DNA from 3 places in the Faecalibacterium sp. i25-0019-C1 genome. Region 1 is predicted to be linked to each of the others. Evidence: riboswitches for the same ligand, from Rfam matches in the RefSeq annotation. Region 1 holds a riboswitch; each other region holds the start of a gene.
The links. Region 1 has a riboswitch for thiamine pyrophosphate ahead of thiW (energy coupling factor transporter S component ThiW). Riboswitches for the same ligand answer to the same signal wherever they lie in the genome.

Region 1 (3,266 bases):
ATTGTCGTTCACAAAGAACGGCACGCCGTAGCGCTGGCACAGAGCATGGATCTCCACAGCCTCTTTCAGAAAAGCTTCGTCGTCCAGCTCTTTTTCACGCAGCTGCACACAGGTGACACCGCCCTTCAGGGCGCTCTCCACCTGTTCATAGAGGGTCTGCTTTCCCACCCATGCGCGGTCGGTGACGGCATACAGAAGCATGTTCTGCTTATCGCACTTCATAGTTTGCTCCTTCTTCCAGCTGATCCGGGGTCATATTGTAAATGGCATCGATGATATAATTGCGGTAGGTGGAGTTGCCGTCCAGCGGGGTCAGGCGTTTGTGGGCGGTCTCGCCCGCAAGGCCCATGGCGCACACTGCGGCTGCAGCAGCTTCCAGCGGATGGCCGGGGTTGGCGGTAACGAAAGCCGCCGTCAAGGCCGAAAGCTGGCAGCCCGTACCGGTGATGCTGCTCATCATGGCATTGCCGTTGCGGATGCAGTAGGCTTTTTCGGCATCGGCCACGATGTCGATGGCACCGGTAATGGCAATAACGGCACCCGTCTGGGCTGCAAAGGCCTTGGCAAAGGCCACGGCACTGTCCAGATTGGCCTCAGTAACTTTATCGGCCACATCGGCATCCACGCCCTTGGTGGTTCCCGCGCCGGAGGCCAGCGTTTTGATCTCCGAGATGTTGCCGCGGATCACGGTGAACTTTACGTCCCTGAGCAGGCGGAAAGCCGTGTCGGTGCGCAGGCGGGATGCACCCGCACCCACCGGGTCCAGCACCACAGGATGGCCCAGCTGGTTTGCCTTTTTGCCCGCCAGCAGCATGCTGGTGATGGTGCGGCTGTTCAGGGTGCCGATGTTGATGTTCAGACCGCCGCAGATGGTGGTGATATCCTCCACCTCGGCGGCATCGTCGGCCATGATGGGCGAAGCACCGCAGGCCAGCACCATGTTGGCGCAGTCGTTCACGGTGACGTAGTTGGTAATGTTATGGATGAGCGGGCAGGTGCGGCGCAGGTTCTCGAATTCTGTTTTGAACATTCGGGTGCCCCTCCGTCAGGAAAGACTGTTCTGCATGGAGCGCAGAGCGCCGGAGCGCTGCAGGCTGTACACCAGCACGCCCGCAATGATGGAACCCACTGCAGTGGAGATGAGGAACGGCACGATGTAGGCATAGAACGCGATGTCGCCGGCGCTCTTGCCCATGAGGAAGATGGCCACCGGGTAAGCGCACAGGCCGCCCAGAATGCTGGTGCCGAACACCTCGCCCACCATGGTGGCAAGGATGTTTTTGGTCTTATGGTACACAAGGCCGCACAGCAGTGCGCCGAACATGCTGCCGGGGAAGGCCATCAGGCTGCCCAGACCCAGCAGATTGCGCAGCAGCGAAGCCACAAAGGCCACGCCCACGCCCCACCACGGGCCAAGCAGCACCGCGCAGGTCACATTGACCATGTGCTGGATGGGTGCACATTTGCTGCCGAACATGGGGAAGCTGAATACGCTGCCCACCACGCACAGAGCGCACAGCATGCCGGCCAGCGCCAGCTTTTTCACAGAGAGTTTTTTCATAAGGCAAGGCTCCTTTCCAAACCTGCGGAAGCAGCAAAAACCATACAGCGCCTCCGCAAACAGCCCGCACCCGGTGCCAGACCCGGCGCAGGAACTATAAGAAGCGGTCGAGACTTTCTGGTCTCCTCTCACGCCGGAACACGGCTTCCCATCGCTGACGGTCACAAAGCTCAGGGCGCTCCCCCTCAGCCCGCTGCGGCACTTCCGCAGAAAAGTACAAGGCATCCTCCTTAATGGTAATCGGTACACAACAAAAAAAACAGGAGACACCTTCCGCGGTGCCTCCTGCAAAAAATCATCCATTCTGACTTCCTACGGCGGCATTATCCGCATCAGGTAAAAGGGTCGAAGTTTAGGTACTTCCTCTCAGCCTGCTTCACAAGCTCCCCTGTATTTGATTGTGACTGTATTTTACACCCTTTGCGCACAAATTGCAAGAGGGGGCAAAGGCGCGCACAGCGGTGCAAAACGTTTTTCACGCAGTTTTTGGGGCGTTTCACGCAGGTTTTATTGAAAAAGAAGGTGAAATATGGTATTTTCAAGGCGGACGCATACCCCCCCCCCGTAAGCAAAAAGGAGGAATTCCATATGAAGCAGACGACCCTGACCCAAAGGCTGCTTTCGGCCCTCGTGGCGCTGTGCATGGTGCTGAGCGTGTGCGCACCCGCCTTTGCGGATGTGACCGACCCTGATATGGCCAAGGCCGCACAGTGGTGCACCGAGCAGGGCACCATGGGTGCCAAGGGCGACCGCTTTGAACCCGAAGGCTGGACCCCGAAGTTCAAGGTGATCGAAGTGTGGAACAAGGCGTTCCCCGCAGCCTGATGCCGGCAGTGTGGATGCCGTGCTCAGTTCGGACCTTTTCCGTGAAAATGGGGCTGTTGCAAAATAGCTCTCTGAAAAAATCATGAACAAAACCCGGAACCTTTTCTCGGCCAAAACGGCTCAAAAAGGGTTCCGGGTTTTTGATGTTATGCTGTTTCCGCCTTATCCGTTCCACCCTCTGGCAGAGGGGTCCAGCATTTCGGTGGCAGAGTAAATGAGGGCGTTGCAGATGGCTGCAGCCACATTGCTGCCGCCTTTGCGGCCCATGGCGGCGATGGCAGGCACGCCGTATCGCTCGCAGGCGGCAAACAGTACTTCCTTGCTTTCCACCACATTCACAAACCCCACCGGCACGCCAATGACCAGTGCAGGCCGCAGACCGGCTTCCATTTCCTCCGCAATGGTCAAAAGGGCCGTGGGCGCATTGCCAATGGCCAGAATGGCCCCCGGGTGCTCCCGGGCAGCGCGGTGCATGGCGGCAACGGCACGGGTGGTGCCCGCCTGCTTTGCGGCTTCGGCCACAGCGGGGTCTGCCATGTAGCAGATGGCTTCACCGTTCAGTTTTTTCAGGCCCGGCTTTGTGATGCCCGCCAGCGCCATATTAGTGTCGGTAACGATGAAAGCACCCGCGTGCAGGGCCTTGACTGCGGCTTCCACCGCGCCGGGTGTAAAGCGCAGATTTTTGGCATAGTCGAAATCCGCGGTGGTGTGGATGACCCGCTTGACCACCGCAGCCGTCTCCGGCGGCGGGGTCAGGCCCAGCTCGTCCAGTTCCCTTGTGATAATGGAGATGCTCGTCCGTTCAATGTCGGCGGGCAGATGATGCTGCGGTGTCATGTGTTGTCTCCTTTTTGCATTCCCATAGCGGCATAGATGGCGG
Region 2 (3,266 bases), 480 kb from region 1:
ACAACAAAGTGGAGCTGTGCGGCATGAACACTGCAAAGCTGCCTGTGCTGACCGAAGCCGAAAAGCGGGAACTGCTGGCCCGCGCCCACGCCGGTGATGCAGCAGCCCGGGAACAAATGGTGGAAGGCAACCTGCGGCTGGTGCTCAGCGTGGTGCAGCGGTTCGCCCAGCGCGGCGAAAATCTGGACGACCTGTTTCAGGTGGGGTGCATCGGGCTGATCAAGGCCATCGATCATTTTGACCCCGCCCAGCCGGTGCGCTTTTCCACCTACGGTGTACCCATGATCATTGGCGAGATCCGGCGTTTTCTGCGGGACAACAATGCCCTGCGGGTGAGCCGCAGCCTGCGGGATACCGCCTACCGGGCCATGCAGAGCCGTGAAGCGCTGGAAAAGCAGCTTGGCCGCGAGCCGACCATGGACGAGATCGCGCAGGCGGCGGGCCTTGCCCGGCGCGAAGTGACCGCCGCGCTGGAATCGGTGGTGGAGCCGATCAGTCTGGAAGAGCCGGTGTACACCGATGGCGGCGATGCGATGTATGTGATCGATCAGGTGCGGGACCCGGACGGCGAGGACAGCTGGATCAGCGGGCTGCAGTTCCGGCAGACCGTGGCCGGGCTGACCCCGCGGGAAAAGCGGATCATGGAGCTGCGCTACCTGCAGGGCAAGACCCAGATGGAGGTGGCGCAGGAGATCGGCATCAGTCAGGCACAGGTCAGCCGGTTGGAAAAAGGCGCACTGAGCCAGTTCCGCACCCGGGACTGAACCTAAAAAAGACGGCACAGCTTCCGTTTTGTTCGGAAGTGTGCCGTCTTTTATCTGCGGCTGTATTTGCGCCGGGTGGCCGCACCGCCGCGCAGATGCCGCTCTGCCTTATTGCAGGCCAGAACCGCCCGCACCTGCCGGAACAGCTCCGGCTGCAGCGTCCGCAGCCGCACCGCAACATCCTTGTGCACGGTGGACTTGCTGCACCCGAACACCGCTGCCGCCGCACGCACTGTGGCCCGGTTGGCCGCGATATATTCGCCCAGCTGTACCGCCCTCTGTTCGGGGTCTCCCTTCATATCCAGACTCCTCCCATTGTGAACTTATGGTACAGCCTATGCACAGGCCGGGGCAGATATGTTCCGCCGGGGCTTGACTTTTGCGCCGGACGCGCTATACTTTTGCATGGACATAAAAACAGGGGTGCCGAAAGGCTGAGATCCGCGTTTTGCGGAGTACCCTTTTACCTGACCGGACAATGCCGGCGTGGGAGTTTGCAGAACTGTCCGTTCTTTTACAAACCCCATGCGCCTGCTGGAAAGCGGGCGCATTTTGTTTTTGTGTACTATCGTTCTGAGAAGAGGAATCCCTATGACCAAAACCTATTCCAAAACCCGCATTCTGGTGGAGGGTGCGCTGATGATCGCCCTGTCCACCGTTTTGAGCATGATCCAGATCCCGCTCATGCCCCACGGCGGTTCCATCACCCTGTTCAGCATGGTGCCCATTCTGGTAATGAGCTACCGCCACGGCGCAAAGTGGGGCATCATGACCGCTTTCGTCAACAGCCTGATCCAGCTTGTGCAGGGCCTTGGCAATCTGGCATACTGCCAGACCCTCACGGCACAGGTGGGCTGCGTGCTGCTGGACTACCTTCTGGCCTTCACGGTGCTGGGCTTTGCCTGCCTGATCGCAAAGCCTTTCCGCAACCGCACCGTGGGTGTCGGTGTCAGCGCCTTTGTGGTGTGCCTGCTGCGCTTTTTGTGCAGCTTTCTGTCCGGTTACATCGTCTGGAAGGACTACGACTACGCTTTCAGCTGGATGACCGAGATCGGCTTTCCCGGCATCTCCAACATGAGCGTGGACGGTCTGTGCTGGCTGTACAGCGCCGTGTACAACGCCACCTACATGCTGCCCGAAGCCATTCTGACCACGGTCCTTGTGGTGATCCTGATCCGTGTCGCACCGCAGATCTTCGACCCGCAGAACGCAAGAGCGTAAGTTTTTTCGCAGTCATTTTTCCCGCCGGGAAGGGCATTTCCCCGGCGGGAATTTTTTTTGCAGAAAATCCCAAAAAAGCTGTTGACAATCTGGCAAAGCGCTGGTATAATTACACCTGTCGTCAGGCACGGCACAAACATCTGGGGGATTAGCTCAGCTGGGAGCCCGGTTGGTATCAAAACACACCCCCAGTCAGATAGTCCTGCGACAATCAAATTCCCAACAAAAAACTCCATCCAAGAGGTTCGCTTCTTGGATTTTATGGGGGATTAGCTCAGCTGGGAGCCCAAGCAGTGCGCTCACGCACCCCCACGACTGAACTTCATAAAACGTTTCTTGTTTGAGCATCTCTTTTCCAGAGGTTTCCACTTCTGGAAAATTATGGGGGATTAGCTCAGCTGGGAGAGCGCTTGCATGGCATGCAAGAGGTCACCGGTTCGATCCCGGTATTCTCCACCATTGGCTCAAATAAGAGTTACAAACACCGTTGATTTCAAATCGAAGTCAACGGTGTTTTTGTGTTTGTCAGCAAGCAAGTTCATCGCTATTCTCCAAATACTGTGCAAGATCAAAGTTGAAGTCCACATGGATTTGGTATCCGCGATAAACGTCTACCCTGCGGATAAGCTGGCTGACGATCATCTTTTTTGCTTCAAAGCTGGCACTATCGTACAGGTCTGCATAAGAAATCAATTCTTCGTACAGCTGCGATACGTTTGCCATCAATTCAGCGTTTCGCTCCAGTTCTGCACTGGCTTCTTCACACAGAGTTTCCAACTCCGTGTGCTTCTTTTCCTGTGCTGCAATCATCTCGGCAAGAGTATCTTTCGGAAAAGCACTCTCCCCTTTGATTACAGCCAGAATCTCAGCTTTTAAGGCGAGCAGGTCTTTTTCAGCCTTGTCGCGTTCTGCTTGAAGGGCTTGCAGATGATTCTTGCGTTCCGCAGTTTCCTTCGCATAGCGGCTGATGATAAGCTGCTCTTTTGGGATCAAGTAAAGAAAAATCAATTACTGATGTATCAATTACCGATCCCATTCCTATCCTTTCCCGACCCTCTCCTTTGGAGGACGAGGCGGCACAGCCGCCGGAACGGAAAGGAACGGAAGCGAAATCACAGAGCGCCATAGAGATTTATCGTCAAATCATCATGGACAACATTGAGTACGAACACCTTTGCCAGCACGTCAAGGGCATTGACCGGGAAACGCTGGACGAGATTGTGGACTTGCTGGTGGAAACCGTATGCAGCGCCCGCAAGACCATCCGCATTGCCGGGGACG
Region 3 (3,266 bases), 950 kb from region 1:
GGCAAAAGCGTGATCGAGCGCTGCCCGAATATCCGTTACATCGGCATGTGCTGCAGTCTGTATTCGGAAGAGAGCGCCAACGTAGATATCGCCTATGCCCGCACCCGCGGCATCAAAGTGCTGGGCATCCGGGACTACGGCGACCGCGGCGTTGTGGAGTACGTCCTGCATGAGCTCACCGGCATCCTGCACGGTTTTGGGATGCCCATGCTGCGGGACGAGCCGGTGGAGATCACCGGGCTGAAGGCAGGCATCATCGGGCTGGGTGTGTCCGGCAAAATGATCGCCGACGCGCTGCAGTTCATGGGTGCCGACATTGCCTATTACAGCCGCACCCGCAAGCCGGATGCCGAAGCTGTGGGCATGGCCTATAAGCCGCTGGCACAGCTGCTGACCGAGAGCGAGGTGGTGTTCACCTGCCTGAACAAAAATGTCCTGCTGCTGGGCAAGGACGAATTTGCGCAGCTGGGCGAGGGAAAGGTGCTGTTCAACACCTCCATCGGCCCGGGCTTTGACTCTGCTGCTCTGGAACAGTGGCTTGCTCTGCCGGGCACCCACTTCTTCTGTGACACCCGTGCCGCTGCCGGCCCGGTGGGTGAAGACTTCTTTGCCCGTGAGAATGTGCATTGCGCGAATGTTTCTGCCGGACGCACCAAGCAGGCTTTTGTGCTGCTGAGCCAGAAGGTGCTGGCAAATATCCGCACTGCACTGGGAGAATGATATAAAAAGGAAACGCTTCCCGGCTGGGAAGCGTTTCCTTTTAGGCTTTATTCAAAATTGTTGTGATCTCTTCCAGATTCGCCGCAAATCGGATGCCCTGCTGGCGTTGCGGCGTGGAAAGGCCTTTCTCGATCATTTTGGCAAGCAGTGCTTTCAGGCTGTCGTAGTAGCCGTTCAGATTATAAAGGATGCAGGGCGCATCCAGCTGACCCAGCGAGACCCGGGACATCACTTCTGCAATTTCTTCCAGCGTGCCGGTACCGCCGGGGAATGCGATGAAGGCATCGCCCAGCTCGATCATCTTCGTCTTGCGCTCGGTCATGTCCTTGGTGACGATCAGCTCGGTCAGGCCATCGTGCTGCAGCTCCTGCTGCACAAAGAACTGCGGTTCCACACCGGTCACCGTGCCGCCTGCGTCCAGCGCGCTCTGGGCAAGCTGACCCATCAGGCCGCTGCGGGAGCCGCCGTACACAAGGCGGTGCCCGTTTGCACCGATCCAGCTGCCCAGTTCCCGGACAGCTTCCGCCAGCGCAGGATCATTGCCCGCATTTGCTCCAAGATAGACCGTGATGTTCATGGTATTTCCCCCTTTGTTTTTTCCATTTTACCACGCAGCGGGCCGATTGAAAAGGGCCATCCCCTTGCAAATGCAGCGGCACTGTGGTATTCTTGAACGCAGAAAAAGGGAGCCTGCAAAAGCAGGCTGAGAGTGGGCTGTTTGCCCAGACCTGTGACCTGATTTGGACAATGCCAACGTAGGGAGATACTGCTGCTTCAAAGTGCGGAGATGCCTCCTTGCGGGCATTTCCGCATTTTTTGCAAAGGAAGTTGTAACCATGAAAACTGCATTGACGATTGCCGGCAGCGATTCCAGCGGCGGTGCTGGCATCCAGGCCGATATCAAAACCATGACTGCAAACGGCGTGTACGCCATGAGCGCCATTACCGCACTGACTGCCCAGAACACCACAGGTGTGACCGGCATTTTTGAAGCCACGCCCGAATTTCTGGCACAGGAGATCGACGCCATTTTTACCGACATCTACCCGGATGCCGTCAAGATCGGCATGGTATCCTCGGCAGAGCTGATCGGTGTGATCGCCGAAAAGCTGCACACCTACGGCGCAAAGCATATCGTGGTGGACCCGGTGATGGTTGCCACCTCCGGCTCCAAGCTGCTGCGGGACGATGCCGTGCAGGCACTGACCGAAAAACTGCTGCCCATGGCAGAGGTGGTCACCCCCAACATTCCGGAGGCTGAGATCCTTTCCGGCATGAAGATCACCGATGCGGCCGGAATGGAGGCCGCTGCAAAGCTGATCAGCGAGAAATACCACTGTGCCGTGCTGTGCAAGGGCGGCCACCAGATCAACGATGCCGACGACCTTCTGTGGCGGGACAGCTGCGGCAAATGGTTCCGCGGCAAGCGCATTGCAAACCCCAATACCCACGGCACCGGCTGCACCCTATCCAGCGCCATTGCGTCTAATCTGGCAAAGGGCTATGATCTGGATGCATCGGTGGAGCGCGCAAAGGCCTACATTTCCGGCTGTCTTTCTGCCATGCTGGATCTGGGCCACGGCTCCGGCCCGATGGACCATATGTTTGCACTGAAGGGAGAGTTTGTGGGTGAGTGAGCAGACCTTTGTGCAGCAGCTGGTGCAGGAAAGTCTGCCTGTGTGGGAGCAATGTCTGCACTCAGAATTTCTGACCCACCTTGCGGATGGCACACTGGATGAAGCCTGCTTCAAGGGCTACATCGTGGAGGACAGTCTTTACCTGCGGGAATATGCCAAGGTGTTTGCCTGGGGCATGACCAAGGCAAAGGATATGCAGACCATCCGCACCTACTATTCCCTGCTTTCCTTCGTGAATGAGAGCGAGGATGCAGCCCGCCTGCACTATCTCAAGCACTTTGGACTGACCGATGAAGGCATCCAGAGCCTGCCGCTGCGGCCGGAGAACCGTGCCTATGTGGACTCTATGATCGAAGCCGCCAAAAATGGCGATGGCGCGGCCGAGTGTATGATGGCCTGCCTGCCCTGTATGCTGAGCTATGGCTGGATCTTCCAGAAACTGCTGGAAGAAAAGCCTTCCGTGCAGGATACCCTTTATGGTGCGCTGGTGGTGGACTATGCTGACAAGGGCTATGAGGCGGCCTGCCGCGACTGGGCCGCGTTTGCAGAAAAAGTCTGCGAAGGCCTGAGCGACGAGCGCCTTGCCCGCTGCCGCGAGATCTTCCATGCCTGCTCGGAGCACGAGCTGAACTTCTGGGCCATGGCAGCTTCCCCGCGCAGTGACCTGTAATTTTTCCTAAAATATAAAATGCACCCGGCCTGTGGGCAGAACCGCAGCAACCGGGTGCATTTGTTTTGTTCAGGGTTTCGTGGCCGCAACCACAGGCATGAGCCTTCGTGCCGGAAACAAGGGAGCCCTAAAACAAAAACTCCCCCGGCTCTTCTGCCGAGGGAGTGGAAAAGAAAAACGCCCCTAACAGAAGAATTTTCTTCTGTCAAGGACGAATAAAATTTGGCCTTTTATCCGCG

Region 2: it holds a riboswitch for thiamine pyrophosphate, as region 1 does, so the genes downstream of both, ACGHUK_RS08755 (energy-coupled thiamine transporter ThiT) here and thiW (energy coupling factor transporter S component ThiW) in region 1, are expected to answer to the same signal.
Region 3: it holds a riboswitch for thiamine pyrophosphate, as region 1 does, so the genes downstream of both, thiD (bifunctional hydroxymethylpyrimidine kinase/phosphomethylpyrimidine kinase) here and thiW (energy coupling factor transporter S component ThiW) in region 1, are expected to answer to the same signal.

What each region holds. Positions count from the first base shown of each region.
Region 1 is NZ_AP031428.1:2,252,572-2,255,837, forward strand. Features, by position in the region: gene thiE (thiamine phosphate synthase) at 1-222, opposite strand, end outside; gene thiM (hydroxyethylthiazole kinase) at 209-1,030, opposite strand; gene thiW (energy coupling factor transporter S component ThiW) at 1,046-1,561, opposite strand; TPP riboswitch at 1,854-1,961, opposite strand; gene ACGHUK_RS11185 (hypothetical protein) at 2,150-2,386, shown strand; gene ACGHUK_RS11190 (precorrin-8X methylmutase) at 2,549-3,223, opposite strand; gene ACGHUK_RS11195 (cobyric acid synthase) at 3,220-3,266, opposite strand, start outside.
Region 2 is NZ_AP031428.1:1,774,945-1,778,210, reverse strand. Features, by position in the region: gene sigG (RNA polymerase sporulation sigma factor SigG) at 1-764, shown strand, start outside; gene ACGHUK_RS08760 (sporulation transcriptional regulator SpoIIID) at 815-1,063, opposite strand; TPP riboswitch at 1,174-1,273, shown strand; gene ACGHUK_RS08755 (energy-coupled thiamine transporter ThiT) at 1,356-1,985, shown strand; tRNA gene ACGHUK_RS08750 (tRNA-Ala) at 2,369-2,444, shown strand; gene ACGHUK_RS08745 (hypothetical protein) at 2,511-2,993, opposite strand; partial or broken gene ACGHUK_RS08740 (DUF6017 domain-containing protein) at 2,975-3,266, shown strand, end outside.
Region 3 is NZ_AP031428.1:1,298,847-1,302,112, reverse strand. Features, by position in the region: gene ACGHUK_RS06450 (D-isomer specific 2-hydroxyacid dehydrogenase family protein) at 1-720, shown strand, start outside; gene ACGHUK_RS06445 (TIGR00730 family Rossman fold protein) at 761-1,297, opposite strand; TPP riboswitch at 1,393-1,500, shown strand; gene thiD (bifunctional hydroxymethylpyrimidine kinase/phosphomethylpyrimidine kinase) at 1,557-2,357, shown strand; gene ACGHUK_RS06435 (TENA/THI-4 family protein) at 2,350-3,027, shown strand.